Regions from separate parts of the Hydrogenophaga sp. T2 genome, predicted to be linked through region 1. Evidence: predicted binding sites of a transcription regulator. Region 1 holds the regulator's gene; each other region holds the start of a gene.

The links. Region 1 encodes FNR, which switches genes on or off when oxygen is low (the NO sensors DNR and NnrR bind a similar motif). Its sites were predicted from a motif close to TTGATNNNNATCAA; they were not measured.
Region 2: a site for FNR is predicted at 1,958-1,971, ahead of WDZ95_RS07490 (hemerythrin domain-containing protein). Genes of this name have one in related genera too.
Region 3: a site for FNR is predicted at 1,387-1,400, ahead of WDZ95_RS17055 (hemerythrin domain-containing protein). Genes of this name have one in related genera too.
Region 4: a site for FNR is predicted at 1,910-1,923, ahead of WDZ95_RS06455 (OmpW/AlkL family protein). Genes of this name have one in related genera too.

What each region holds. Positions count from the first base shown of each region.
Region 1 covers NZ_JBBHZJ010000004.1:199,645-206,651, reverse strand. The annotation lists gene WDZ95_RS11095 (heavy metal translocating P-type ATPase) at 1-285, shown strand, start outside; gene ccoS (cbb3-type cytochrome oxidase assembly protein CcoS) at 300-437, shown strand; gene ccoN (cytochrome-c oxidase, cbb3-type subunit I) at 516-1,964, shown strand; gene ccoO (cytochrome-c oxidase, cbb3-type subunit II) at 1,975-2,601, shown strand; gene WDZ95_RS11075 (cbb3-type cytochrome oxidase subunit 3) at 2,613-2,750, shown strand; gene ccoP (cytochrome-c oxidase, cbb3-type subunit III) at 2,763-3,671, shown strand; gene ccoG (cytochrome c oxidase accessory protein CcoG) at 3,679-5,139, shown strand; gene WDZ95_RS11060 (nitrogen fixation protein FixH) at 5,157-5,441, shown strand; gene WDZ95_RS11055 (hypothetical protein) at 5,444-5,683, shown strand; gene fnr (fumarate/nitrate reduction transcriptional regulator Fnr) at 5,668-6,387, opposite strand; gene hemN (oxygen-independent coproporphyrinogen III oxidase) at 6,525-7,007, shown strand, end outside.
Region 2 covers NZ_JBBHZJ010000003.1:89,218-96,224, forward strand. The annotation lists gene WDZ95_RS07475 (mandelate racemase/muconate lactonizing enzyme family protein) at 1-508, shown strand, start outside; gene WDZ95_RS07480 (Bug family tripartite tricarboxylate transporter substrate binding protein) at 541-1,542, shown strand; gene WDZ95_RS07485 (hypothetical protein) at 1,553-1,906, opposite strand; gene WDZ95_RS07490 (hemerythrin domain-containing protein) at 2,008-2,454, shown strand; gene WDZ95_RS07495 (AMP-binding protein) at 2,403-3,953, opposite strand; gene WDZ95_RS07500 (alpha-hydroxy acid oxidase) at 4,099-5,253, shown strand; gene WDZ95_RS07505 (SIMPL domain-containing protein) at 5,258-5,977, opposite strand; gene WDZ95_RS07510 (Y-family DNA polymerase) at 6,085-7,007, shown strand, end outside.
Region 3 covers NZ_JBBHZJ010000007.1:145,262-152,268, forward strand. The annotation lists gene WDZ95_RS17045 (peptidase U32 family protein) at 1-244, shown strand, start outside; gene WDZ95_RS17050 (hemerythrin domain-containing protein) at 254-781, opposite strand; gene WDZ95_RS17055 (hemerythrin domain-containing protein) at 792-1,337, opposite strand; gene moaA (GTP 3',8-cyclase MoaA) at 1,495-2,613, shown strand; gene mobA (molybdenum cofactor guanylyltransferase MobA) at 2,615-3,241, shown strand; gene glp (gephyrin-like molybdotransferase Glp) at 3,238-4,524, shown strand; gene WDZ95_RS17075 (Fic family protein) at 4,617-6,185, opposite strand; gene WDZ95_RS17080 (efflux RND transporter permease subunit) at 6,284-7,007, opposite strand, start outside.
Region 4 covers NZ_JBBHZJ010000002.1:582,965-589,971, reverse strand. The annotation lists gene WDZ95_RS06470 (TlyA family RNA methyltransferase) at 1-612, shown strand, start outside; gene metF (methylenetetrahydrofolate reductase [NAD(P)H]) at 609-1,439, shown strand; gene WDZ95_RS06460 (septal ring lytic transglycosylase RlpA family protein) at 1,444-1,863, shown strand; gene WDZ95_RS06455 (OmpW/AlkL family protein) at 1,993-2,601, shown strand; gene WDZ95_RS06450 (2Fe-2S iron-sulfur cluster-binding protein) at 2,639-3,745, opposite strand; gene paaD (1,2-phenylacetyl-CoA epoxidase subunit PaaD) at 3,748-4,269, opposite strand; gene paaC (1,2-phenylacetyl-CoA epoxidase subunit PaaC) at 4,274-5,113, opposite strand; gene paaB (1,2-phenylacetyl-CoA epoxidase subunit PaaB) at 5,110-5,406, opposite strand; gene paaA (1,2-phenylacetyl-CoA epoxidase subunit PaaA) at 5,403-6,419, opposite strand; gene WDZ95_RS06425 (23S rRNA (adenine(2030)-N(6))-methyltransferase RlmJ) at 6,524-7,007, opposite strand, start outside.

The sequences.
Region 1 (7,007 bases):
GCCTGGGCCGACGCGTCCTTCGCGCTCGGCCGCGCCGCGCCGCTGGCGCAGGCGCGCAGCGACGCGGTGGTGCAGGGCGGGCGCGTGATGGACGTGGTCGACACCCTGCTGCTGGCGCGCCGCACGCTGCGCGTGGTGCGCCAGAACCTGGTCTGGGCCGCGGTGTACAACGCGGTCTGCATCCCGCTGGCCCTGATCGGCTGGATGCCCCCCTGGCTCGCGGGCCTGGGCATGGCCGCCAGCTCGCTGCTGGTGATCGCCAACGCCTGGCGCCTGAGCCGCTGAACCCCGGATCCGCCATGGACGTGCTCTATCTCCTCATCCCGCTGTCGGTGCTGATCGTGTTCGGCGTCATCGGCCTGTTCTGGTGGGCCCTGCAGGCGGGCCAGTTCGACCACGTGGACCGCGAAGGCGAGCGGATCCTCAAGGACGAATGAGCGGCGCTTGACTTAAGTCAAGCCGCCCCCAGGGCCCGCCGGGGACACTCCTTCTGCAACATCCAGAGGAGTATCCGAATGGCCTTCAACGACAAGGCAACCGCGCAAGCCGCGGTCTACAACGACAAGGTGGTCCGGCAATTCGCCATCGCCACCGTGATCTGGGGCGTGGTGGGGATGCTGGTGGGCGTGATCATCGCCGCGCAGCTGACCTGGCCCGCGCTCAACCTGGGCATCGAATGGCTCAGCTACGGCCGGCTGCGGCCACTGCACACCAACGCAGTGATCTTTGCCTTCGGCGGCTGCGGCCTGTTCGCAGCGAGCTACTACGTGGTGCAGCGCACCTGCCACACGCGCCTGTTCTCCGACACGCTGGCGGCCTTCACCTTCTGGGGCTGGCAACTCGTGATCGTGGCCGCGGCGATCACGCTGCCGCTGGGCATCACGCAAGGCAAGGAATACGCCGAGCTCGAGTGGCCGATCGACCTGCTGATTGCCGCCGTGTGGGTGGCCTACGCGGTGGTGTTCTTCGGCACCGTGGGCATGCGCAAGGTGCGCCACATCTATGTGGCCAACTGGTTCTTCGGCGCCTTCATCCTGGCCGTGGCGGTGCTGCACATCGTCAACAGCGCCGCGGTGCCCGTGGACCTGTTCAAGAGCTACTCGGCCTACGCGGGCGTGCAGGACGCGATGGTGCAGTGGTGGTACGGCCACAACGCCGTGGGCTTCTTCCTCACGGCCGGCTTCCTCGGGATGATGTACTACTTCATCCCCAAGCAGGCCGAGCGCCCGGTGTATTCGTACCGGTTGTCCATCGTGCACTTCTGGGCCCTGATCTTCACCTACATGTGGGCGGGCCCCCACCACCTGCACTACACCGCGCTGCCCGACTGGGCGCAATCGGTGGGCATGGTGTTCTCGCTGATCCTGCTCGCGCCGAGCTGGGGCGGCATGATCAACGGCATCATGACCCTCTCGGGCGCCTGGCACAAACTGCGCGACGACCCGATCCTGCGCTTCCTGATCGTCTCGCTCTCGTTCTACGGCATGTCGACCTTCGAGGGCCCGATGATGTCGATCAAGACGGTCAACGCGCTGTCGCACTACACCGACTGGACCATCGGCCACGTGCACTCGGGCGCGCTGGGCTGGGTCGGTCTGGTCACCATGGGCTCGATGTACTACCTGATCCCGCGCCTGTACGGCCAGAAGAAGATGTACTCGGTGCCCGCGATCGAGCTGCACTTCTGGATCGCCACCGTCGGCATCGTGCTCTACATCGCCGCGATGTGGATCGCCGGTGTGATGCAGGGCCTGATGTGGCGTTCGGTCAACCCCGACGGCAGCCTCACCTACACCTTCGTCGAGTCGGTCAAGGCCACGTTCCCCTTCTACGTCATCCGCCTCGCCGGTGGCGTGCTCTACCTCGCCGGCATGGGCGTGATGCTGTGGAACACCATCATGACCGCGCGCCAGGGCCGCATCGAGCCCGTGCGCATCCCTGCCGCCCAAACCGCCCACGCCTGAGGTTCACACCATGGCCAATGCAGAAAAAACCACCGGTTTCTCCCACGAGCGGATCGAGACCAGCAACTTCCTCATGATCGTGCTGATCGTGCTGGTGATCGCCGTCGGCGGTCTGGTCGAGATCGTGCCGCTGTTCTTCCAGAAGTCGACCACGCAGCCCGTGGAAGGCTTGAAGCCCTACACCGCGCTGCAGCTCGCGGGCCGCGACGTGTACGTGAAGGAGGGCTGCTACAACTGCCACTCGCAGATGATCCGCCCCTTCCAGGCCGAGACGCTGCGCTACGGCCACTACTCGGTGGCGGGCGAGTTCGTCTACGACCGGCCCTTCCAGTGGGGCAGCAAACGCACCGGCCCCGACCTGGCGCGCGTGGGCGGCCGCTACAGCGACGAGTGGCACCGCATCCACCTGAACAACCCGCGCGACCTGGTGCCCGAGTCGAACATGCCGGCCTATTCCTGGCTCGACAAGAAGCCCGTGAAGGCCGACGGCCTGCCGCGCCGCATGGAAGTGCTGCGCAGCCTGGGCGCGCCCTACAGCGACGACGAGATCAAGGGCTCGGTGGAAGCCGTTCAGGGCAAGACCGAACTCGACGCCCTGGTGGCCTACCTGCAGGTGCTCGGCACCGCGATGAAGTGAGGGAGGCCGCCATGGACATCAACACCCTGCGCTCGCTGGTCACGGTGATCAGCCTGGGCGTGTTCGTGGGCATCGTGGCCTGGGCCTGGTCGCGCCGCAACCAGGCGCGCTTCGACGAGGCCGCCCGGCTGCCGTTCCAGGACGAATGAGAGAACAAGATCATGAGCGACTTCACTAGCGACTTCTGGCATCTCTACGTGGCCGGCCTCACGCTGGTCAGCATCATCGCCTGCGCCCTGCTGCTGTGGATCAGCGGCAAGGCCAAGGTCAAGGCGCACCAGGACAACACCACCGGTCACGTCTGGGACGAGGACCTGCGCGAACTCAACAACCCGCTGCCCAAGTGGTGGGTGTACCTCTTCGTCATCACCGTGGTCTTTGCGCTGGCCTACGGCCTGCTGTATCCCATGTTCGGCCGCTACGCGGGCGTGCTGGGCTGGAGCTCGCAGGGCCAGCACACGGCCGAGGTGCAGCGCCAGCAGGCGGCCATCGCGCCGCTGTACGCCGAGTTCCGCGGCCAGCCCCCTGAAAAACTCGCGGGCGACGCCAAGGCCATGGCCATCGGCGAGCGCCTGTTCATGAACAACTGCGCCCAGTGCCACGGCTCGGACGCGCGCGGCTCCAAGGGCTTCCCCAACCTCACCGACAGCGACTGGCTGCACGGCGGCGATCCCGCCACCATCACCAAGACCATCACCGAGGGCCGCCAGGCCATGATGCCGCCCATGGCCGCTGCCGTGGGCAGCGCCGAGGACGTGCGCAACCTGGCGCACTACGTGCTCAGCCTCTCGGGCAGCCCGCACGATGCGCTGCGCGCCTCGCAGGGCCAGGCCAAGTTCGCGGCCTGCGCCGCCTGCCACGGCGCCAACGGCAAGGGCAACACCGCCATCGGCGCGCCCAACCTCACCGACGACATCTGGCTGCACGGCTGGGGCGAAGAGGCGGTGGTGCGCGCGGTGACCAAGGGCATCAGCAACCACATGCCGGCGCAGAACCAGCTGCTCACGGCCGACCAGATCCACGTGCTGACCGCCTACGTCTGGGGCCTGTCGAACCGTCCTGCCCAGTGAGCGTGTCATGAGTCAGCCGGCCGACGCAGGCAAACCGCGCGTCATCCCCATCCAGCCCGTGCCCGTGACCCCGGGCGTGGGCGACGAGGAGGTGATGGTCTCGCTCTACGCCTCGCGCCAGAAGATCCATCCGCGCTCGGTCTCGGGCCTGTTCTCGAAGTGGCGCTGGGCCCTGGTCTGGGCCACCCAGCTGCTGTTCTACGGCCTGCCCTGGCTGCAGTGGAACGGGCGCCAGGCCGTGCTGTTCGACCTCGAGGCGCGGCGCTTCTTCATCTTCCCGCTGGTGCTCTACCCGCAGGACTTCATCTACCTCACGGGGCTGCTGGTCATCTCGGCGCTCGCGCTGTTCCTGTTCACCGCGGTGGCCGGCCGCCTGTGGTGCGGCTACGCCTGCCCGCAGACGGTCTACACCGAGATGTTTCTGTGGATCGAGCGCCGCGTGGAGGGCGACCGCAGCGCGCGCCTGCGCCTGGACGCCGCGCCGCTGAGCGCGGCCAAGATCGGCAAGAAGGCGCTCAAGCACGGCCTGTGGGCCGCGGTGGGCCTGTGGACCGGCTTCACCTTCGTCGGCTACTTCACGCCCATTCGCGAGCTCGCGGGGCTGGTGGCCGCGTTCGCGCTCGGGCCCTGGCAGACCTTCTGGGTGCTGTTCTACGGCTTCGCCACCTATGGCAATGCCGGCTTCCTGCGCGAGCAGGTGTGCAAGTACATGTGCCCTTACGCGCGCTTCCAGAGCGCGATGTTCGACAAGGACACGATGATCGTGACCTACGACGCCCGGCGTGGCGAGCCGCGAGGGGCGCGCAGCAAGAAGGCCGATCCCCAGGCCCTGGGCCTGGGTGCCTGCGTGGACTGCACGCTGTGCGTGCAGGTCTGCCCCACGGGCATCGACATCCGCAAGGGCCTGCAGTACGAATGCATCGGCTGCGGCGCGTGCATCGACGTGTGCGACGACGTGATGGACAAGGTGGGCTACCCGCGCGGGCTGATCCGTTACACCACCCAGAACGGGCTGGCCGAGGGATGGAGCCGTGCGCAGATGCTGCGCCGCGCGCTGCGCCCGCGCGTGCTGGTGTACGGGGGCATCCTGGCCGCGATCACGCTCGCGGTGCTCGGTAGCCTGGCGCTGCGTGTGCCGCTCAAGGTCGACGTGATCCGCGACCGCGGCGCGCTGGCGCGCGAGGTGGGGCAGGGCCGCATCGAGAATGTCTACCGGCTGCAGATCATGAACGCCACCGAAGCCCCTCAGACTTACCGCGTCCGGGTCGAAGGCCTGCCGGGCATCGAACTCGCGTCCGACGCGCTGGTGCAGGTCGACCCGGCCGAGGTGCGCTCAGTGGCCGCGCGGGTGCAGTTGCCGCCGGGCGCGGCCGGCAGCGGCTCGCACCCCATCGTCTTCGACGTGAGCGCGCCGCAGGAGGCCGGCCTGCAGGTGCGCGAGAAGACCACCTTCCTCGTGCCCCGCTGAATGTCCAGGAGAAAACCATGAACGCCGAACCGAACGCTGTCACCCACCCCGTGCCCTGGTGGCGCGTGGGCCCCATGTGGCTGGTCGTGGGCGGGCCGCTGGCCGTGGTGGTGGCGGCCATCGCCACCGCCGTCATCGCCGTCCACGGCGCCGACCCCGTGATCGACAAGGGCGAGTACGAGGCCACGCTGCAGCAGGCCCGTGCGCTGCAGGGCGCCGAGCGCGAAGCAGCGCTCATCAAGCTGCAACCCGCGCACCAGGCGCGCAACCACGCCGCCTCCCCGGTGGCACGGGAGCCCTGAGCATGAACGTGCGGCGCTGGATGGCGGTGGCCTGGCCGGCCTTCCTGCTGGCCGGGGTGCTCGAGATGCTGGTGTTCGCCCTGGTCGACCCGGGCCAGCTGCACTGGCACGGCCAGGCGCTGGAGTGGTCGCGCGCCGCGGTCTACACGGTGAGCTTTTTTGTTTTCTGGGCCGTCATCGCGGTCGCGGGGGCGCTCACCGCGGTGCTGGTCGCACCGGCCGAGGATCAGCCGCAGGTCTGAGGGTTCACGATGCGCCGCAGCGCCTCGGTGTCCTTGATGTGCACGTAGCGCTGCTTGACCTCGATCACGCCGTCGTCGACGAACTTCGAGAACGTGCGGCTGACGGTTTCGAGCTTCATGCCCAGGTAGCTGCCGATCTCCTCGCGCGTCATGCGCAGGTTGAACTCGGACGGCGAAAAACCGCGCGCCTGCAGGCGCTGCACCAGGTTGAGCAGGAAGGCCGCGAGGCGCTCCTCGGCGCGCATGCTGCCCAGCAGCAGCATCACGCTGTGGTCGCGCACGATCTCGCGGCTCATGATGCGGTGCACGTGGTGCTGCAGCGTGGTGAACTCGCGCGACAGCGCCTCGACCTCGTCGAAGGGCATCACACAGACCTCGGCGTCTTCGAGCGCCACGGCGTCGCACGAGTGGCGGTCGTTGACGATGCCGTCGAGGCCGATGATCTCGCCCGCCATCTGAAAGCCCGTGACCTGGTCGCGGCCGTCGGGGCTGGTGACGCGGGTCTTGAAGAAGCCCGAGCGCACGGCATAGAGCGAGGTGAAGCTGTCGCCCGCGGAGAACAGCGCATCGCCGCGCTTGATGCGCTTGCGCGTGGAGACGAGGTGGTCGAGCTTGTCCATCTCGTCGGGGTTGAGACCCATGGGCAGGCACAACTCGCGCAGATTGCAGCCCGAACAGGCCACTTTGATGCGATGGACGTCCATAAGCATGTGATGATTTCCCTCAACAAGCCCGAGCATACCCCTAGAGACACCGTTTCGGCGCGTGCGATTGACGCGGATCAAACCTTCCCCACAGGCCCTGGGGCACAGTGGGCCCGTCTACATCACCAAAGTCTTCCGTGAGCCACGCCATTTCCGACGACCTGCTCAAGCGCTACGACGTGCCGGGGCCTCGCTACACCTCGTACCCCACGGCCGACCGTTTCGTCGAAGCCTTCACCGAGCAGGACTACCGCCAGGCCCTGGAGCAGCGCCGCGCGGGCTCGCTCGCGCTGCCGCTGTCGGTCTACGTGCACGTGCCCTTCTGCGAATCGGTCTGTTACTACTGCGCCTGCAACAAGGTCATCACCAAACACCATTCGCGCGGCGCCGAGTACCTGCGTCACCTCTCGCGCGAGCTCGAGCTGCAGATCGAGCACCTGGGCTCGGGGCAGTCGGTGTCCCAGCTGCACCTGGGCGGCGGCACACCCACCTTCCTGTCCGACGCCGAGCTCGAAGACCTGATGGCCATGCTCAAGCGCCACTTCCGGCTGGTGCCGGGTGGTGAGTACTCGATCGAGGTTGATCCGCGCACCGTGAACGCCACGCGCCTGCAGACGCTG
Region 2 (7,007 bases), on a different contig from region 1:
CGCGCTGGCGAAGAAGGTCGAGCCCTACGACATCGCCTTCTTCGAAGAGCCGGTGTCGCACAACGACATTCCCAACCTGGTGAAGCTGCGCGCCAAGACCGGCATCCCCCTGGCCGCGGGCCAGAACGAGGGCCTGGCCTCGCGCTTTCGCGACCTGCTCGTGGCGCAGGCGGTGGACGTGGTGCAGCCCAACGCCTGCATCAGCGGCGGCTTCACGCAGTGCGGCCGCATCGCGGGCATGGCCGCGGCCTTCAACACGCGATTCGCCAACGGCGGCGCCTGGCCGCACCACAACATGCACCTGCACGCGGGCCTGGCCAACGGCTCGCTGGTCGAATACCACTCGGTGGCGGTGCAGTGCTGCGAGCTGGTGTTCGACGACCTGCCCAAGCCCGAGCGCGGCGTGCTGCGCCTGCCCGAGGCACCGGGCCTGGGCTTCAAGCCCAACCCCGAGCGGCTGGCCGAGTACGCGCGCCGGCCGCTTTCGCGCGGCGCCGGCAAGGCCTGAAACGCATTCCCCCAGAACGACAGGAGACAGACATGAACCCGCACACCCCGTCCCGACCGGATGCGCAGCGCCGCACGCTGGTGACCGGCCTGCTCGCGGCCTTCGCCACCGCGGGCCTGGCCAGCCCGGCGCAGGCCCAGGCCTGGCCCACGCGCCCGATCCGCCTCGTCGTGGGCTACTCGGCCGGCGGCGGCGTGGACGCCATGGCGCGCCTGCTCGCGCCGCGCCTGTCCGAGCTGCTGGGCCAGCAGGTGGTGGTCGAGAACCGCACCGGCGCGGCCGGCCTGATCGCGGGCGACACGGTGGCGCGCGCCGCGCCCGACGGCTACACCCTGATGCTCGGCGACAGCTCGCTGCTGATCGCCCAGCACCTGCAGCCGCGCATGAGCTTCGACCCGCTCAAGGCCTTCACGCCCGTGGCCAGCGTGTTCACGCTGCCGCTGATCATCGTCACCAGCAACGACTTCCCCGCGAAGACGCCCGCCGAATTCGTGAAGCTGCTCAAGGAGCAGCCGGGTCGCTACTCGTTCGCCACCTCGGGCGTGGGCACGGTGCACCACCTGGGCTTCGAGATGCTCAAGGGCCAGACGCGCTCCTTCGTGGTCCACATCCCCTACCGCGGCGCGGCGCAGATCGTGCCCGACGTGATGAGCGGCCAGGTGCCGATCGGCGTGGTGAGCGCGGCCTCGGCCATCGCGCAGGCGCGCGCCGGCAAGCTGCGTGCGCTCGCGCTCATGAACCCGGTCAAGCTCGCGGGCGCCGAGGACGTGCCCGCGCTGTCCGACGCCCTGCCCGGCTTCTCGGCCGTGCCGCGTCTGTATGTGCTCGCGCCCACGGGCACGCCCGCGCCCATCGTCGAGCGCCTGAGCGACGCGATCAGGCAGGTGATGGCCGCGCCCGACATCGCGCAGGTGGCGGCGCAGCAGGGCGCGGTGCCGGCCTACCTGGCCGCGGGCCCGATGGCGGCCGAGCTGCCGCGCGAGTCGGCCGCCTGGGGCAAGGTGATCCGCGAGCAGAAGATCTCGAACCAGTGAGGCCGCGGCCTCAGCGGCAGGGCTGGGGCTGCGGCAGCTCCTGGCAGTGACGGAAGGCGTCGGGCTTGAGGCCGCCGCCCACCACGCGGAAGGCGTCGAAGCAGGCCTGGTTCGCGCGGTAGCGGTTCCAGGCCGCGTCGCAGGCGGTGGTGCCGGGCGGCAGCGGGGCGGAGGCCGGCTCGGCGAAGGCGCGGCGCTCGGGCGGGATGTCGATCTTCGGCGTGTAGTGCAGCTGGCCGAAGCGGTCGGTCCAGCGCCAGATGTCGGGCGCGCCCGCGGGCGGCGCATCGGTCGCGGGCGCGGGCGCACCGGCGCCCAGCAGGGCCAGCGCGAACAACAGGAGAGCCAGGGATCGGGTGTGCATGACGCCTGCACTGTACGCCGGCGCGGCGCGCCCGGCCAGACCCGGCGCCGCTTGACCTGGGTCAAGTCCTGCGGTGCTGCACCCCCCTAAGCTGCCGGCCCATGCACCCCACCCACCCCCACCTGCCCGAGGGCATGCGCACCGGCGACGAGCGCATGGACAGCACGCACGACGGCTTCATGGACCTGATGCAGGCGCTGCGCGACACGCCGCCCACCGAGCGACTGCCCGCCTACGACGCGCTGGTGCGCCACACCGAAGCGCACTTCGCGCAGGAGGAGCAGTGGATGGCCGAGCTCGGCCTGCCGCCGCAGAACTGCCACGCAGGCCAGCACGCCAACGTGCTCGAGACCCTGCACGAGGTGGGCAAGCGCGCGCGCCAGGGCGACCTGGGCCTGATCGAGCGCATGCTCGACGCGCTCGACGAGTGGTTTGCGCTGCACGTGGTGGCCATGGACAGCGCGCTCGCCGACGCACTGCGCGCGCACGCGGCCGCTCAGCCCGAGGCCGCGCGTTCCCGCAGTTCGGTCTTGAGCACCTTGCCGTAGTGGTTCTTGGGCAGGGCCGACAGGAACACGTAGCGCTTGGGCCGCTTGAAGCGCGCGATGTGCGCGAGGCAGTGCGCGTCCAGCGCGGCCGCATCCACGACCGCACCCACGGTCGCACCCGCCGCGGCCGAGCCCTGCGGCACCACGAAGGCCACCACCGACTCGCCCCACTCGGCGTCGGGCGCACCCACCACCGCCACCTCGGCCACGCCGGGCGCGGTGAGCAGCACCTCTTCCACCTCGCGCGGGTAGATGTTGGAGCCGCCGCTGATGATCAGGTCCTTGCTGCGGTCCTTGAGCGTGAGGAAGCCGTCGGCGTCGAGCGCGCCGAGGTCGCCGGTCCAGAGCCAGCCGCCGCGCAACGCCGCGGCCGTGGCCTCGGGGTTGCGCCAGTAGCCCGCCATCACGGTGTCGCCCTGCACCAGCACCTCGCCGATCTCGCCGGGCGGCAGCGGCTCGCCGTCGGGGCCGGCCACGCGCACGCGCACCGGCGTCTGCGCCACGCCCACCGAGGCGATGCGCTCGGCGTGCCGCGGGTGCGCCGCGTCGGCCAGCACCGCGCGCGACAGCGCCGTGCCCGTCATCGGCGTTTCGCCCTGGCCGTAGATCTGCACGAAGCGCGGGCCCATCACGCGCAGCGCGCGCTGGATGTCGGCCGCGTACATGGGCGCGCCGCCGTAGACGATGGTCTTGTAGGCGCGCGCGCAGTCGCTCACCGACAGGCCCTGCGCCTCGGCGTGATCCACGATGCGCTTGACGATGGTGGGCGCGGCGAACAGCGATAGCGGCCCGAGCGCCAGGCCCAGCGCATGCAGCTCGGCGGCATCGAAGCCGCCCGAGGCCGGCACCGCGTGGCGGGCGCCTGCCATCAGGTGGGGAATGGCGTAGATGCCCGCGCCGTGCGACATGGGCGCGGCATAGGCGATCACGTCGTGCGCGGCGATGGGGTCGACGTCGTTGAAGTAGGTCAGCCCCATGGTCATGAGGTTGCGGTGCGTGATCATCACGCCCTTGGGCCGGCCGGTGGTGCCGCTGGTGTAGAACAGCCAGGCCGTGTCCTCGGGCCCGCGCTCCACGATGGGCGCGCCCTCGCCGCCCTCCAGCAGCGCCGTGGCCTCGGCCGATTCGGCGTCGATCACGGGCACGCCGGGCAGCGCTTCGCCCGCGGGCCAGACGTCGCGCGTGACGAAGGCGATCGAGGCCTGGGCGTTGTCGGCGATCCAGCGCACCTCGGCCGGGTGCAGCTTGGCGTTCACCGGCACCACCACCGCACCGGCCCACCAGGCGCCGAACAGCAGTTCGAGGTAGCGCGGGTGGTTGCGCATGAACAGCAGCACGCGCTCGCCCGGCTGCACGCCGCGTGCGCGCAGCGCCGCCGCCAGGCGGGCCGCGCGCGCGGCCCATTGCGCCGCGCTGGCGCTGCAGCGGCAGCCGTCGAACAGGGTGGGCCGATCGGGCGCGCGCCGCGCGTCGCGCGCCAGCAGGTGGGCCAGGTTCATGGGGCTTGTCTCCTCGTGGTCGCGGCATGGTAGCCGCGGCTCTGAAAATCTTTCACGCCGCGCTGTCGCACATTCACGTGCCCGGGCGGGGGCGGCTCGCTACCATCGCGCGCATCGTCCGAACAAGCGCCCGAGGAGACCTGGCATGACCGTGATCACCACCATCGAAGACCTGCGCGTGCTGGCGCAAAAGCGCGTGCCGCGCATGTTCTACGACTACGCCGATTCGGGCTCGTGGACCGAAGGCACCTACCGCGCCAACGAGTCCGACTTCCAGAAGATCAAGCTGCGCCAGCGCGTGGCCGTGAACATGGAGAACCGCAGCACGCGCACCACGATGGTGGGCGTGGACACGGCCATGCCGCTGGCGATCGCGCCCACCGGCCTCACGGGCATGCAGCACGCCGACGGCGAGATCCTCGCGGCGCGCGCAGCCCGCAAGTTCGGCATCCCGTTCACGCTCTCCACCATGAGCATCTGCTCGATCGAAGACGTGGCGCAGCACGCCGGCGAGGGCTTCTGGTTCCAGCTCTACGTGATGCGCGACCGCGCCTTCATCGAGCGCCTGATCGACCGCGCCAAGGCCGCGAACTGCGGCGCGCTGGTGCTCACGCTGGACCTGCAGATCCTGGGCCAGCGCCACAAGGACCTCAAGAACGGCCTGTCGGCGCCGCCCAAGCTCACGCTGGCCAACCTGATCAACATCGCGAGCAAGCCGCGCTGGGCGCTGGGCATGCTGGGCACGAAGCGGCGCCAGTTCGGCAACATCGTGGGCCATGTGCAGGGCGTGACCGACATGGCCAACCTCGGCGCCTGGACCGCGCAGCAGTTCGACCCCAAGCTCAACTGGGGCGACGTGGCGTGGATCAAGGAGCGCTGGGGCGGCAAGCTGATCCTCAAGGGCATCCAGGACGTGGAAGACGCCCGCATGGCGGTGGCCAGCGGCGCCGACGCGCTGATCGTGAGCAACCACGGCGGCCGCCAGCTCGACGGCGCGCAGAGCAGCATCGAGGCGCTGCCCGCGGTCGTGGCCGAGGTGGGCTCGAAGATCGAGGTGCACATGGACGGCGGCGTGCGCAGCGGCCAGGACGTGCTCAAGGCGCGCGCGCTGGGCGCACGCGGCTGCTACATCGGCCGCGCCTTCCTCTACGGCCTGGGCGCCATGGGCGAAGCGGGCGTGAGCAAGGCGCTCGAGATCATCCACAAGGAGCTCGACCTCACCATGGCCTTCTGCGGCCACACCAACATCGAGACGGTGGACAAGTCCATCCTGCTGCCGGGGACCTACCCGACGGCCTGAGGCCTCAGCGCAGCTCGTACACGAAGGTGCTCACCACGCGCAGCCGCTTCACGCGCGAGCCGTTGCTGTCGTGCTCGTTGCCGTCGGCGCCGCTGATGCTGATCACGCCCTGATTGGCCACCTTCAAGGGCCCCAGCTGCGCCCCCGCCTCGGCCGCGAACTTCTCGGCCTGCTCGCGCGCGTTGCGCGTGGCCTCGCTGAGCAGCGGGGCCTTCACGTCGTTGAAGCCGCGCAGCTGGTAGGCCGGGCCGGTCTGTCCCTCGCCGCTGATCTGCACGCCGGCCTGGATCAGCGGATCGACCGCGAGCGACGCGGCCTGCACCTCGGTCACCCGCGCCGACTTCACCAGCACCTGCCCCGTGCCGTTGAAGCGCAGCGGCTGCTGGCCACCGCCGTACTCGCGCGCGAACAGGTCCTGCACGGCCAGCGGGCGCACCTCGATCTCGTCGTCCTTGAAGCCGCGCGCCTTGAGAAAGGCCACCACCGCATCGCGGTCGCCGGCCAGCGCCTTCTGCACTTCGCCGAAGGCATTGCCGCCGCGGCGAAACGTGAGCGTCCAGATCGCGAAGTCGCTCTCCACGTCCTTCTCGGCCAGGCCTTTGACGGTCACGCTGCGGTCGGCGAGCCGGAAACGCTCCAGGCCCTGGCCGATGGTGAAGCCGGCCAGCGCCACGCCGGCGCCCACCAGGGCCGCCGCGAGCAATCGGGTGAGGGGATGGGTCATGGGGTCCTCCGCATCGGGCCGACCACGGGTGCAATCGGCATACCCGGGCATGGTAAGCGGGCTACGATCGCGGCGTGACCCTGCCGCGCCGCATCGCCCACCTCGACATGGACGCCTTCTTCGCGTCCGTGGAGCTGTTGCGCTACCCGCAGCTCAAGGGCCTGCCGCTGGTGATCGGCGGCGGCCGCCGGCGCGAGTCCGAGATGTTCGAGCGCCTGCGCGTGGCCTACCCCGAGACCGACTGGGGCCCCGATTCGCTCGACCGCATTCCGGTCGATTTCTTTCCGCTGCTGCGCGACTACGTGGGCCGCGGCGTGGCCACCACGGCCACCTACGCCGCGCGCCAGTTCGGCGTGGGCTCGGCCATGGGCCTCATGAAGGCCGCCAGGCTCTGCCCGCAGGCCATCCTGCTGCCGGTGGATTTCGACGAGGTGCGCCGCCTCTCGCGCACCTTCAAGCGCGTCATCACCGAGATCGCGCCGGTGATGGAGGACCGCGGCGTGGACGAGGTCTACATCGACTTCACCGAGGTGCCCGGCGGCCAGCGCGAGGGCGGGCGTGTGCTCGCGCGGCTGATCCAGAAGAGCATCTTCGAGGCCACCGGCCTCACCTGTTCGATCGGCGTGGCGCCCAACAAACTGCTCGCCAAGATGGCGAGCGAATTCAACAAGCCCAACGGCATCAGCATCGTCACACCCGGCGATATCGAACGCCTGATCTGGCCTCTGCCTTGTCGCAAGATCAACGGCGTGGGGCCCAAGGCCGACGCCCGGCTGCAGTCGCACGGCATCCAGACCATCGGCGAGCTCGCGGCGCGCGAGCGCGACTGGCTGGTGGCCCACTTCGGCAAGAGCTACGGCGCCTGGCTGCACGAGGCGGCCTGGGGCCGCGACGAGCGGCCCGTGGTGACCGAGAGCGAACCCGTGGGCCTGAGCCGCGAGACCACCTTCGAGCGCGACCTGCACGCGGTGCACGACCGCGCCGAGCTCGGCGCCATCCTCACGCGGCTGTGCGAGCAGGTGGCGGCCGA
Region 3 (7,007 bases), on a different contig from region 1:
CAAGCACTGCGTGCGCTTCTCGTTGAGCCTGTGCCCCAAGCAGGCCAAGGGCGTCACGGGCGTTCAGGGCACGGTGCGCGCCGAGCCGCTCACCATCACGCACAACAACGAGAAGCTCACGCTGCGCTTCGATTGCAAGCCCTGCGAGATGCACGTGGTGGGCCGCATCAAGCCCGCGGTGATGCAGGCCGTGCCGGCCAGCCCCATCACCTTCTACCGCCAGCGCCCGGCCGCCACGGCCTGAGCGCGCGGCTCAGACGTAGGGCGCGGGCTGCGGCGCGTGCCGCAGGTGCAGCGACAGGCCCAGCGCGGCCAGGTGGTTGCCGTTGCGGCCCAGGATGGCCTGGGCCAGCGGCAGGAAGTCCAGTTCCTCGAACAGGGCGTGCGCCTGGTACTCGTTGACCAGCCGGTGCACGTCGGCCGTATCGAGCTCGCTGTCCTGCCCCTTGGCCACGCGGCGCAGGTCTTTCTCCATCGACTTCCACAGCGCTTCGAGCTCGCGGTGCTGCTGCGTGAGCCGCTGCACCATGGTCTGCACGCGCGCCTGCTCGTCGCCCGGCTCGGCGCTGGCGAGCACGGCGGGAAAGAGCTCGCGCTCCTCGTCCATGTGGTGCTCGAAGACCGCCTCGCGGAAGAAGGCGAGCGAGCGCTCGGCCAGCGTGCGCGCACGCGCCGCGGGTTCGAGCAGTTCGGGCAGTTCGTTGAGCTCGTGCAGCCGGCGCACGATGCCGGTGTGGCAGTGCCGGAAGCCGGTCAGCGGGTCGTCGGTGGTGGCGTTCATGGGGGGCTCCTCAGGCGGCGCAGTGCAAGGGCCATTCGGGCGCGTGGCGCTGGTGCAGCGCCAGGGCCAGCGCAGCGGCGCCGCTGCCGCTGCGCTCCAGGATGTTCTCGGCCATGGGCAGGAACACGGCCTCTTCGAAGCGCGCGTGCGACTCGTACTCGGCCGACAGGCGTCGGAGGTCGTCGAGTTCGATGCGGCTGGCGCAGCCGGTGACGCCGCGCACCAGCTCGCGCTCGACCGAGGTCCACAGGGCCTCGATGGCGCGGTGCTGGGCGGTGAGGCGTTCGATCACGGCCTGCACGTGCATGCGCTCGGCCCCGGGCGTGGCGCTGGCGAGCACGGCCGAGAACAGGTCGCGCTCTTCTTCCACGTGGTGCTCGAAGATCGCGTCGCGCGCGGCGTTGAGCGAGCGCTGGGCCACGCTGCGGGCCCGCGCGATGGCGGCCACCAGCTCGGGCATTTCGTCGAGCTTCTGCAGGCGTTGGGCGATGCCGGCGTGGCAGCTGGCGTACTTGGCCGACGGCGAGTCGGCAATGGGCGTGTCGTGTGGGTTCATGGGTTCTCTGGCGGTCGGGCCAGTCTAGGCGGGCGCGCGGCGCACGGGCTTGATGCAGGTCAAGCGAGGCCGATCGAGGCGCCGACAGGGAAATCCCCCATGCGGCCGGGGGTGTCGCGGGGGCGGTCCTCCAGGGGGTATCACCCATAATCGCGCCATGTCCGAACGCGTGATTCCCCTGATCGACCAGCGCCTGCGCTCGCGCGCGGTGGCGGTGCCCGCGCGGGCCATTGCCGCCACCGGCCTGCTCGGCGACGCCCTGGGCCGTCCGCTGCGCGACCTGCGCATCAGCGTGACCGACCGCTGCAACTTCCGCTGCAGCTACTGCATGCCCAAGGAAGTCTTCGACAAGGACTACCAGTACCTGCCGCACAGCGCGCTGCTGAGCTTCGAGGAGATCACGCGCGTGGCGCGCCTGTTTGCGGCGCACGGGGTGCAGAAGATCCGCCTCACCGGCGGCGAGCCGCTGCTGCGCAAGAACCTCGAGATCCTGGTGGAACAACTGGCCGCGCTGCGCACCCCCGAGGGCCGGCCGCTGGACATCACGCTCACCACCAACGGCTCGCTGCTCAAGAAAAAGGCCGCGCAGCTCAAGGCCGCGGGCCTGCAGCGCGTCACGGTCAGCCTCGACGGCCTGGACGACGCCGTTTTCCGCGCCATGAACGACGTGGACTTTCCCGTGGCCGACGTGCTCGAAGGCATCGCGGCCGCGCGCGCCGCGGGCCTGGGCCCGATCAAGGTCAACATGGTGGTCAAGCGCGGCACCAACGATGACCAGATCCTGCCCATGGCGCGCCACTTCAAGGGCACGGGCGTGGTGCTGCGTTTCATCGAATACATGGACGTGGGCGCCACCAACGGCTGGCGCATGGACGAGGTGCTGCCCAGCGCCGACGTGGTGCAGCGCATTGCGCGCGAGCTGCCGCTTGTGCCGCTGGAACCCTCCGCGCCCGGCGAGACCGCCGAGCGCTGGGGCTATGCCGACGGCAGCGGCGAGATCGGCGTGATCAGCAGCGTGACCCAGGCCTTCTGCGGCGACTGCAACCGCGCGCGCCTGTCCACCGAAGGCCAGCTCTACCTCTGCCTGTTCGCCAGCGAAGGCCACGACCTGCGCCACCTCATTCGCGGCGGCGCGAGCGACGACGAGCTCTCGAGCGCGATCGCCTCGGTGTGGCAGCAGCGCAGCGACCGCTATTCCGAGCTGCGCGCCACGCTGCCGCCCGACGCCGCAGGCAGCGGCCAGCGCCGCGTCGAAATGTCTTACATCGGAGGCTGAGTTGATCGGCGCACAAGAGATCACCGCGATGGTGCTCGCGGGGGGGCGCGGCTCGCGCATGGGCGGGGCCGACAAGGGCCTGCAGAAATTCAATGGCACACCGCTCGCGCTCAACGCGCTCATGCGGCTGCAGGTGCAGCAAGGCGGCCTGCTCGGCGAGCTCATGCTCAACGCCAACCGCAACCTCGGCGCCTACGAGGCCTTCGGCGTGCCCGTGTGGCCCGACACCCTGAGCGACTACGCGGGCCCGCTCGCGGGCTTTCTCACCGGGCTGGAACGCGCCGAGCTGCCCTACCTGCTCACCGTGCCCTGCGACGTGCCGCGCTTCCCGCTCGATCTGGTGCAGCGCCTGGCCCAGGCCTTCGACGACCCCGCGACCGAGATCGCCATGGTGAGCGCGCCCGAAGACGGCCAGATGCGTGCGCAACCGGTGTTCTGCCTGATGAAAGTGGGCCTGCTCGAAAGCCTGGTGGCCTTCACCCAGGCCGGCGGCCGCAAGATCGACCGCTGGACCGAGCAGCACCGCTGCGTGCTGGTGCCCTTCGACCGGCCCGGCGACGACCCGAACGCTTTCGTCAACACCAACACGCTCGACGAGCTGCACACGCTGGAACAATCGGGGCCATGAGCAGCACCCCGAAGACCCTCGAACAGATCGCCGCCGAACTGCAGGGCTACGACCCGCAGGCGCTGTCGGCCGACCGCGTCAATGATTTCCTGGCCCGCCTGGTCGAGCCCATCACCGAGGCCGAGACCGTGGGCATCTTCGATGCCCTGGGCCGCGTGCTGGCCGAAGACGTGGTCTCGCCCCTCAGCGTGCCGCCGCACGACAACTCGGCCATGGACGGCTTCGCGCTGCGCGGCAGCGAACTGACCGACCGGCCGCTCACGCTGCGCAACCAGGGCACGGCCTACGCGGGCAAGGCCTGGGCCGGCGCCGTGGGCCCGGGCGAGTGCGTGAAGATCATGACCGGCGCCATCATGCCCGCGGGCCTGGACACCGTGGTGCCGATCGAGTTCGTGAAGGTCGACGGCGACACCGTGACCCTGCCGCCCGGCGTGGTCAAGCCCGGCGACAACCGCCGCCTGCTCGGTGAAGACCTGATGGCTGGCCAGCCCGCCTTGCGCCGCGGCCAGACCCTGGGCCCGGCCGCGCTGGGCCTGCTCGCCAGCCTGGGGCTGGCCACGGTGCGCGTGGTGCGCCGCGCGCGCGTGGCCTACTTCTCCACCGGCGACGAGATCCTGAGCCTGGGCGAGCCGCCGCGCGAGGGCGCGGTCTACGACAGCAACCGCTACACCGTGTTCGGCCTGCTCACGCGCATGGGCGTGGAGGTGATCGACCTGGGCGTGGTGAAAGACGAGCCCGCCTTGCTCGAAGCCGCCTTCCGCGACGCGGCCGCGCGCGCCGACGCGATCATCACCAGCGGCGGTGTGAGCATGGGCGAGGCCGACCACACCAAGGCCATGATGAAGCAGCTCGGCGATGTCGCCTTCTGGCGCATCGCCATGCGCCCGGGCCGGCCCATGGCGGTGGGCCGGCTGAACCAGGCGGGCCGCTCGGCCGTGCTCTTCGGCCTGCCGGGCAACCCGGTGGCCGTGATGGTGACCTTCCTCGCCTTCGTGCGCCCGGCCCTGCAGCGCCTCATGGGCGCCGAGGTGCAGGCCCCCGTGCTGCTGCAGGCGAAAAGCGGCGAGGCCATGCGCAAGAAGCCCGGCCGCACCGAGTACCAGCGCGGCACCGTGCTGCGCGAGGCCGATGGCTCGCTGGTGGCGCGCACCACCGGCAACCAGGGCTCGGGCGTGCTCAGTTCCATGGTGCAGGCCAACGGCCTGATCGTGCTGCGCCACGACCAGGGCAACGTGGCCGTGGGCGACACCGTCGAGGTGATGCTGTTCGACGGGGTGATCTGAGCCCCCACGCTCCGCCGCTGCGCGGGTCGCTGCCCCCCGTGGGGGCTGATCCGGCTTGGGGCGGCCCGGCGCCGGATCCCGGCCTCGACCCCTCAGTCGCGATCGGCGTCCGCCCCGGGCTTTGTATCGTCGAAGGCCTGGCGCACGGCCTTCACCAGTTCATCCCACACCGCTTCGCCCGCCAGTTCGGGCCATTCGCTGGCGAGTTTGCCAGTCAGCGCTCCCTGGTTCTGTGCGATGGACCGCACCACCCGATCGGCCTGGGCATCGGGCATCTCGATGATGTTCTTGATGGCCTCGCGGGCCCGCAGGTGGCTGCGCAAGGTCCGCGATTCCTGCCGCATGTCTTGCGTGATCGTTCGCGTGATCACATCGGCCAGGTAGCGCACGTGGGGCGTCAGATCGGGCCGGCGCCATACCGGGCGCAGGCGCTCGGGCGCATCCACCTGCAGGCTGGACGAGATGCCGTCGGGGTACGGCACCGGCGCGCCGAACATGTAGTGCCCGGCCGCCGCCGCCATCAAGGGGACTGACACCGCTTCCAGGATGCGGTCGTAGGCGCGGCGCTCTGCGGGGTCGGCGGTGATGAGGGAAGAAATGGGCAGGATCAAGGGCTCGGGAACCGCGCCGTCGCGCCGGAGCACGTCGTTGATCAGGAAGCGGTGCAGGCGCCCATTGCCGTCGGCAAGCGGATGCAGGTAGACGAAGCCGAATGCCGCGACCGCCGCGCGCATCACCGGCGATTGGCCCGTTGTGCGATCGAGGAAGGTCGCCAGCCCTTCGAGCATGGCCGGCAGGTCCTCGGGCGGCGGTGCGATGTAGTGAACCACATCCTGGAAGTGCACGGACTCGCCGACGAACACGGGCGACTGGCGCAGGCCGAACGCCCGCACCGTCGTCCGGGGCCCCAGGATGTCGCGTTGAAGGACGGCCAGGCTGTCCGACGTCAGCGGCACATCGCCCCGGCCGGTGCGCCGGCCGAGCACGCTCGCGAAGCGCTGGATGCGATCGGCCTGGTGACCTTCGCCCTCGATCGCGAACGACGAGCGGCTTTCGCGCAGGGTCATCCAGACCGCGGATCGCATGAGCACCTCTTCGCCGAACTCGTCGCTGAGCTGGCCCAGCAAGGCGGGGATGTCCAGGGCCATGGAGGGCCCCAGGTCCGTGCCCTGCCGCACGAAGGGACAGAAAGCGGGCGTGCCGGGCATGTTGTCGTTCACCCGCCAGCGTCGGCTCGGTACCGATCGACCGGCAGAGGCCGCCACCACCCGCTCGGGGTTGAGGGCATCGACATAAGCGCCCTTTGTTGCGCCTTCGACCGCCAGCCGCCGCCCGGTGAACCACTCGTAGAGAAAGCAGGCACGGCGCGCGTACTGCCCCGTGGGCTCATTCAGGAACCAGGCCTGCAGCTCCAGGGGGTCGCACACCTCGAACAGCCGCGACAAGAGTTCGAAATGGGTTACTTCATGCTTGAGCAGAAAGCCCAAGTGCCCGCGCAACGTGGGTTCGGGCCGCATGGCCTCGGTGTAGCGCTCGCGCTGCGCGCCGTCGACCCGACGGCTCTCGCGCCGCCCGCCGATTTCACTCAGGACCGGCAGAGGCTGCGCGACCTGCAAGGTGTACCGATGCACGAGCCAGGCGGTGCCGATGGGGTTGTTCATCGGCACATTCTGATCAAAAACGCGAATGCCGGCTCAAAAATGTTGCAGAAGCGCCGTCATTGCTCAAAAACAATTTCGACACACGCCGCAACAGACCCTCATTTCGCCGGAATGGCCCCGTGGTCCTCGTGCATCACCGGGTGCGCCGGCTGGTGCGACACCCGGCGCGACAGCAGCGTGTACATGGTGGGCACCACGAACACCGTGAGCAGCGTGCCCACCGACATGCCGCCCACGATCACCCAGCCGATCTGCTGACGGCTCTCGGCGCCCGCGCCCGTGGCGATCGCCAGCGGGATCGCGCCCAGCACCATGGCGCCCGTGGTCATCAGGATGGGACGCAGCCGCAGGCCCGCCGAACGCTTCACCGCTTCGAGCTTGTCCAGCCCCTGCTCGCGCAGCTGGTTGGCGAACTCCACGATCAGGATGCCGTGCTTGGTGATCAGGCCCACGAGCGTGATGAGCCCGATCTGGCTGAACACGTTGAGCGTGCCCCCCGCGAGCTGCAAGGCCATGAGCGCACCGAACATGGACAGCGGCACCGACAGCATGATGATGAAGGGGTCGACGAAGCTTTCGAACTGCGCCGACAGCACCAGGTAGATGAACAGCAGCGAGAGCGCGAACACCAGCGCGAGCGAGCCCGAGGCGCTGCGGTACTCGCGGCTCTGGCCGTTGAGGTCGGTGGTGTAGCCGGGCGGCAGCAGCTCGCGCGCGGCCTGGTCGAGGTATTGCAGCGCTTCGCCCAGCGCGTAGTCGGGCGCGAGGTTGGCGGTGATGGAAGCGCTGCGCCGCTGCCCGAAGTGGTTGAGCTCGCGCGGC
Region 4 (7,007 bases), on a different contig from region 1:
GCCGAGCTGGAACTGTCCGACGCCGCCGAGGCGCGCTACGTGTCGCGCGGCGGCTTGAAGCTCGAAGGCGCGCTCGCGCACACGGGCTTCGCGGTGCAGGGCTTGCGCGCGCTCGACGTGGGCCAGAGCACCGGCGGCTTCACCGACTGCCTGCTGCAGCGCGGTGCCGCGCAGGTGGTGGGCGTGGACGTGGGCAGCGGTCAGCTGCATGCGCGCCTGCGCAGCGACCCGCGCGTGATCGCACTCGAACACACGAACGCGCGCGGGCTCGACGCCGACGCACTGCGCGCGGCCGGCGCCGAGCCGCCGTTCGACCTGATCGTGGGCGACCTGTCGTTCATCTCGCAGACGCTGGTGTGGCCGGCCCTGCTGCCGCTGCTGAAAGCGGGCGGCCACGGGCTGGTGCTGGTCAAGCCGCAGTTCGAGCTGCAGCCCGGCGACATCGGCAAGGGCGGATTGGTGAAAGACGCGGCCAGCCACGCGCGGGTGCGCGCGCGCATCACCGACGCGCTGCAAGGCCTGGGCCTGCAGCTGCTCGACTATTTCGACAGCGCCATCGCCGGCGGCGATGGCAACCGCGAGTACTTCGTCTTCATTCGGAAACCGGCATGAACCTGCCCATCAGTTTCGAGTTCTTCCCGCCCAAGACGCCCGAAGGCGCCGAGAAGCTGCGCGCCGTGCGCCAGCAGCTCTACGTGCGCCAGCCGCTGTTCTGCTCCGTCACCTATGGCGCGGGCGGTTCGACACAAGAGGGCACCTTCGGCACCGTGCGCGACATCCTCGCCGAGGGCGTGGATGCGGCCTCGCACTTCTCGTGCATCGGCGCCACGCGCGCTTCGGTGCGCGCGCAGCTCGCGCAGCTCAAGGCCATGGGCGTGAAGCGCCTGGTGGCGCTGCGCGGCGACCTGCCCAGCGGCTACGGCCTGGGCGGCGAGTTCCAGTACGCGAGCGATCTCGTGGCCTTCATCCGCGCCGAGACCGGCGAGGACTTCCACATCGAGGTCGCGGCCTACCCCGAGGTGCACCCGCAGGCCAAGTCGCCCGAGGCCGACCTCAAGGCCTACGTGACCAAGGTGAAGGCCGGTGCGCACTCGGCGATCACGCAGTACTTCTACAACAGCGACGCGTATTTCCGCTTCGTCGACGACGCGCACCGCCTGGGCGCCGAGGTGCCGGTGGTGCCGGGCATCATGCCCATCACGAGTTCGGCGCAGCTGCTGCGTTTCTCCGACGCCTGCGGCGCCGAGATCCCGCGCTGGATCCGGCTGCGCCTGCAGGCCTACGGCGACGACACCGCGTCCATCAAGGCCTTCGGCCTCGACGTCGTGACCGACCTCTGCGACCAGCTGCGCAACGCGGGCGTGCCGGGGCTGCACTTCTACACCATGAACCAGAGCGTGGCCACGCTCGAGATCCTGCGCCGCCTCGACGGCCACTGACGCCATGCCCCGGCACCGCCTGCTCGCGCTCGTGCTGGTCGCCACCCTCGCCGGGTGCGCGACCGGGCCCGCGCCGCGCGACGCCAGCGGTGCGCCGGCCGTGGCGGTCGACGAGGCCGAGGTGATCGAGCGCGGCATGGCCTCGTGGTACGGCGATCGCCACCACGGCCGCCGCACCGCGAACGGCGAGGCCTTCGACATGAACGCGCTCACCGCGGCGCACCGCACGCTGCCCTTCGGCACGCGCGTGCGCGTGCTCAACCCGGCCAACGGCGCGTCGGTGGTGGTGCGCATCAACGACCGCGGCCCTTATGCGCAAGGCCGCATCATCGACCTCAGCCGCGCCGCGGCCGAGCGCCTGGGCCTGCTGCGTGAGGGCGTGGGCGCGGTGCTGCTGTTGCCCACCGACGACGCGCGGCCTTGACCTGCGTCAAACCCCGGCAGCGCTGCGGATTCGGGAGCGCGCGCGCTTGATCTGACGCAAGCGCGCGCCAGCGGGCGACTTCTGTAATGCGTGTGGGGACTGTTCCCCGGCATCGCAACACACAAGATCATGAAACCGCATCACATCGCCGCGGCCGTGGCGGTCACGGCCGGCCTTCTCGCCTCCGGCGCCGCCCTGGCGCAGGACTTCAACGCCGGCACCGTGCTCGTGCGCGCGCGCGCCGTGCACCTGGACAGCGCCAACAAGGACAGCACCGGCCTGGGCCTGTCGATCGACAACAAGGCCCTGCCCGAGGTGGACTTCAGCTACTTCTTCACGCCCAACATCGCGGCCGAGCTGATCCTCACCGTGCCGCAGAAGCAGCACGTGTATTCGAACGGCACCGAGATCGGCACGCTCAAGCACCTGCCGCCCACGCTCACGCTGCAGTACCACTTCCACACCGACAGCGGCATCAAGCCCTACGTGGGCGCGGGTCTGAACTACACGCGCTTCAGCTCGGTGAAGCTGCTGGGCGGCGCGGCCGACATCGACCGCAACAGCTGGGGTCCGGCGCTGCAGGTGGGCGTGGACATCCCGCTGGCGAAGAACCTCTACCTCAACGTCGATGTGAAAAAGGCGTACATCAAGACCGACGTGAGCGCCGGCGGCACCAAGGTCGGCAGCTTCAAGGTCGACCCGCTGCTCGTGGGCGTGGGCCTGGGCTGGCGCTTCTGAGGCCCGATGCCGCCGGGCCCCGGCCCGGCGGCGTGCTTCAACGCTCGTCGTAGCTCACCACGAGCGCATCGCTCGTGGGCCGGGCCTGGCAGCTCAGCACGAAGCCCTGGTCGGTCTCCCAGGGTTCGAGCGTGAAGTTCTTGTCCATGGCCACGCTGCCCTGCATGACCTTGGCGCGGCAGGTGCAGCACACGCCGCCGCGGCACGACCAGGGCAGGTCGAGCCCGGCCTCGAGCGCCACGTCGAGCACGTGCTGGTCGCGGCCCATGCGCAGCGCGTGCGGCTTGCCGTCGAGCACCACGGTGAGGGCCACCTCGCCCTCGCTGGCGTCGGCGTGGCCGAGCTGCACCTGTTCGCGCTGCGCGCGCGGCAGGGCGTCGAGCGCAGGCGAGCTGAAGCGCTCGGTGTGGATGCGCTCGGGCTTCACGCCCGCGCCGAGCAGGGCCTGCTCGGTCGCCTCGATCATGGCCTCTGGGCCGCAGATGAAGACCTCGTCCATGCTGGGCACGGGCAGCAGCGCGGCGATCAGCGCGCGCACCTTGTCGCCGTCGATGCGGCCTTCGAGCAGCGGCACCTCCTGCGCCTGGCGCGAGAGGATGTGGACCAGCGTGAGCCGGTCGCGGAAGCGGTCCTTCAAATCCTGCAGCGCTTCATTGAACATCACGCTGGCCATGCGGCGGTTGCCGTAGACCAGGGTGAACTTGGCCGTGGGCGATTCTTCGAGCGTGCTGGTCATGATGGACAGGATGGGCGTGATGCCCGAGCCCGCCGCGAAGCCCACGCGGTGGATCGCGCGCGGGCGGTGCACGGTGAAGCGGCCATCGGGCGGCATGGCCAGCAGCGTGTCGCCGGCCTTGAGCTGCGTGGCCGCCCAGTTGCTGAACACGCCGCCTTCGACCGGGCGGATGCCCAGCGTGAGCTCGCCCTTGTGCGTGTACACGCTGCGCGGGCTGCTGATGGAGTAGCTGCGGCGCACGTCCTGGCCGCCGATGAGGGCGCGCAGCGTGAGGAACTGGCCCGGCTCGAAGGCGAAGGCGCTGCGCTGTTCGGGCGGCACGGCCAGCGTGACGGCCACCGAGCCCGCGGCCTCGGGGCTCACGCGCGCGACGGGCAGTTCGACGAATCCGCGGGGGCTGGTGCTCATGGTCAGTAGGGCTTGAAGAGGTCGAAGGGTTCGAGGCAGTCGAGGCAGCGGTAGAGCGCCTTGCACGCGGTCGAGCCGAAGGGCGAGGTTTCGGTGGTGTGGGTGGAGCCGCAGCGCGGGCAGGGCACGGGCTGGGTGGCGGCGCGGCGCGCGAAGGTGACCACCTTGTCGCTGCCGTGCGCGGCGCGGCCGTTGGGCGGCGCGATGCCGTAGGCGCGCAGCTTCTCGCGCGCTTCGGGCGTCATCCAGTCGGTGGTCCAGGCCGGCGCGAGCTGCGTGACCACGCGCGCTTCGAGGCCGGCCGCGGTGAGCGCGGCGCGGATGTCGTCCTCGATCTGCCCCATGGCCGGGCAGCCGCTGTAGGTGGGCGTGATGACCACCTCGGTGACGCCGTCGGCACCGCTGCGCACCTCGCGCAGGATGCCGAGTTCGCTCAGGCTCACCACCGGGATCTCGGGATCGCTCAGGGGCGCAAGGGCCGCGTGAACGGCGGCCAGCGGATCGGTGCGCAGCGCCGCGTTCATGGCCTCACCAGACGGCCGCGGGGTGCTCGCGCGCCAGGCCCTGCATCTCGGCGAGCACAAAGCCCATGTGCTCGGAGTGCACGCCGTGTCGGCCCTGCGTCACGTAGCCGCCGCCGGCGGGCCGCTTGAGCGTGGCCTCGGCCACGGCCTCGTCGACCAGGGCGTCCCAGGCGGGCTTGAGCGCCGCGAGCGCCACGCCCGTGCCGTTGGCCACGGCCGCGGCTTCGGCGGCGTCGCCGATCCAGAATTCCTGCGTGTAGGGCAGCAGGTGGTCGAGTGCGGCCTGCGTGCGCGCCCGGCTGTCGTCGGTGCCGTCGCCCAGGCGCACCAGCCAGTCGCCCGCGTGGCGCAGGTGGTAGCGCACCTCCTTGAGCGATTTGGCTGCGATGCCCGCGAGCTGTGTGTCGGCGCTGTGCTGCAGGCGTTCCCACCACAGCGCCATGAGCGCGGCGTAGAGGAAGTTGCGCACCGTGGTGGTGGCGAAGTCGCGGTCTTGCCGCGCGGGGCCCGCGAGCGGTCCGTGGTGCGGCAGTTCGAGCAGCGTGAAGTTGCGGAACTCGTGCGCGCCGCGGAAGTACGCAAGCGTGTCTTCGCTGACGCCGCCGTCCACGCGCGCGCCCTGCAGGTGCGCGAAGCGCTGCGCCTGTTGCGGGTCGGCGTTGATCTGCGCGGCCGCGTGCTGGTAGAGCAGCCGCGCCTGGCCCAGGTGGTCGAGCGCGTGGTTGGCGAGCGCCAGGTCCTCTTCGAGAATGGGGCCGTGGCCCGCCCACTCGGCGTTGCGCTGGCCGAGCAGCAGCGCGTTGTCGGCCAGGTGCAGCAGGTGATCGACCGGCGCGGCGCTCACATGTGCCCCACTTTCTCGGGGATCTCGTAGAAGGTGGGGTGGCGGTAGATCTTGTCGGCCGCGGGATCGAAGAACGCGTCCTTCGAATCGGGCTCGCTGGCCGTGATGCTCGCCGAAGGCACGACCCAGATGCTCACGCCTTCCTGGCGGCGCGTGTACACATCGCGCGCCATCTGCAGCGCGTGTTGCGCGTCGCTCGCGTGCAGGCTGCCGCAGTGCTTGTGCTCCAGGCCCTGCTTGCTGCGCACGAACACCTCCCACAGCGGCCATTCCTTCAAAGCGGGGGTGCTCATGCGGCCTCCTTCAATTGGCGTTGCTGTTGCTTGCGCGCGTGGGCCAGCGCGGCTTCGCGGACCCAGGCGCCGTCTTCCCAGGCCTTCACGCGCGTGGCCAGGCGCTCCTTGTTGCAGGGGCCGTTGCCGTTGACGACCTGCCAGAACTCGTCCCAGTCGATGGCGCCGAAGTCGTAATGGCCGCGTTCGGCGTTCCACTTGAGCTCGGGGTCGGGCAGGGTCACGCCGAGCACCTCGGCCTGCGGCACGGTGGCGTCGACGAACTTCTGGCGCAGCGCGTCGTTGCTGATGCGCTTGATGCCCCAGCGCATGCCTTGCACGCTGTTGGGGCTGTTGTCGTCGGGCGGGCCGAACATGGCCAGGCACTTCCACCACCAGCGGTTCACCGCGTCCTGCACCATGGCCTTCTGCTCGGGGGTGCCCTGCATCATGGTCAGCAGCGATTCGTAGCCCTGGCGCTGGTGGAAGCTTTCTTCCTTGCAGACGCGGATCATGGCGCGCGCATAAGGCCCGTAGCTGCAGCGGCACAGCGGGATCTGGTTCATGATCGCCGCGCCGTCGACCAGCCAGCCGATCACGCCCACGTCGGCCCAGTTCAAGGTGGGGTAGTTGAAGATGGAGCTGTACTTGGCGCGGCCGCTGTGCAGCGCGTCGAACATCTGGTCGCGGCTGGTGCCCAGGGTCTCGGCCGCGCTGTAGAGGTACAGGCCATGGCCGCCTTCGTCCTGCACCTTGGCCAGCAGAATGCTCTTGCGCTTGAGGCTCGGCGCGCGGCTGATCCAGTTGCCCTCGGGCAGCATGCCCACGATCTCGCTGTGCGCGTGCTGGCTGATCTGCCGCACCAGGGTCTTGCGGTAGGCCTCGGGCATCCAGTCGCGCGGCTCGATCTTGCCGTCGGCGTCGATCACGGCGTCGAAATGGGCCTGCAGCGCGGCGTCCGCCTCGCTGGCCACGGGCTGCAGGGTCGCGGCGGGCGGGCCGCCGTCGGGCACGTTGAAGGATTGGGTGTACATGCGCGTCTCCTCGCCATCGCGGGCGTGGCGCGCAGTCTAGCAAATTAACCGACCGATCGGTTGGTTAATTGAGTGGCGCCGTCGGGCGGCGCGCGGGACCGGGCTCAGCCCTCGCCCGATTCCAGGGTGTGGCCCTGGCCGCGGCCGCGGCCCAGCACCTTCACCAGCAGCGGCAAGGTCTCGGCCAGCGCGGCCGACAGGGTGTGCGGCGGGTTGATCACGAACATGCCGCTGGCCGTGAGGCCGGGGCGTTCGTCGGGCGCGAGCGGGGGGTGGCCCACGGCCAGGGTGGCGTGCAGCCAGGGGCGACCCGCGCGCTGCGCGTGGCCGCGCAGCTTGCGCGGCAGGTCGTGCGCCTCGGTGCGTGGGATCACCGGGTACCAGACCACGTAGGTGCCGGTGGCGAAACGTTTGAGTGCATCTTGTATGCAGGCGCTCACTTTGGCGTAATCGCTCTTGAGCTCGTAGCTCGGGTCGATCAACACCAGGGCGCGGCGCGAGCCCTTGGCGTCGGCCGGTGGCGGCAGCAGGGGCTTGAGGCCCTCGAAGCCGTCTTCGCGCTTGACGACCACCGCGCGGCCGGCGTCG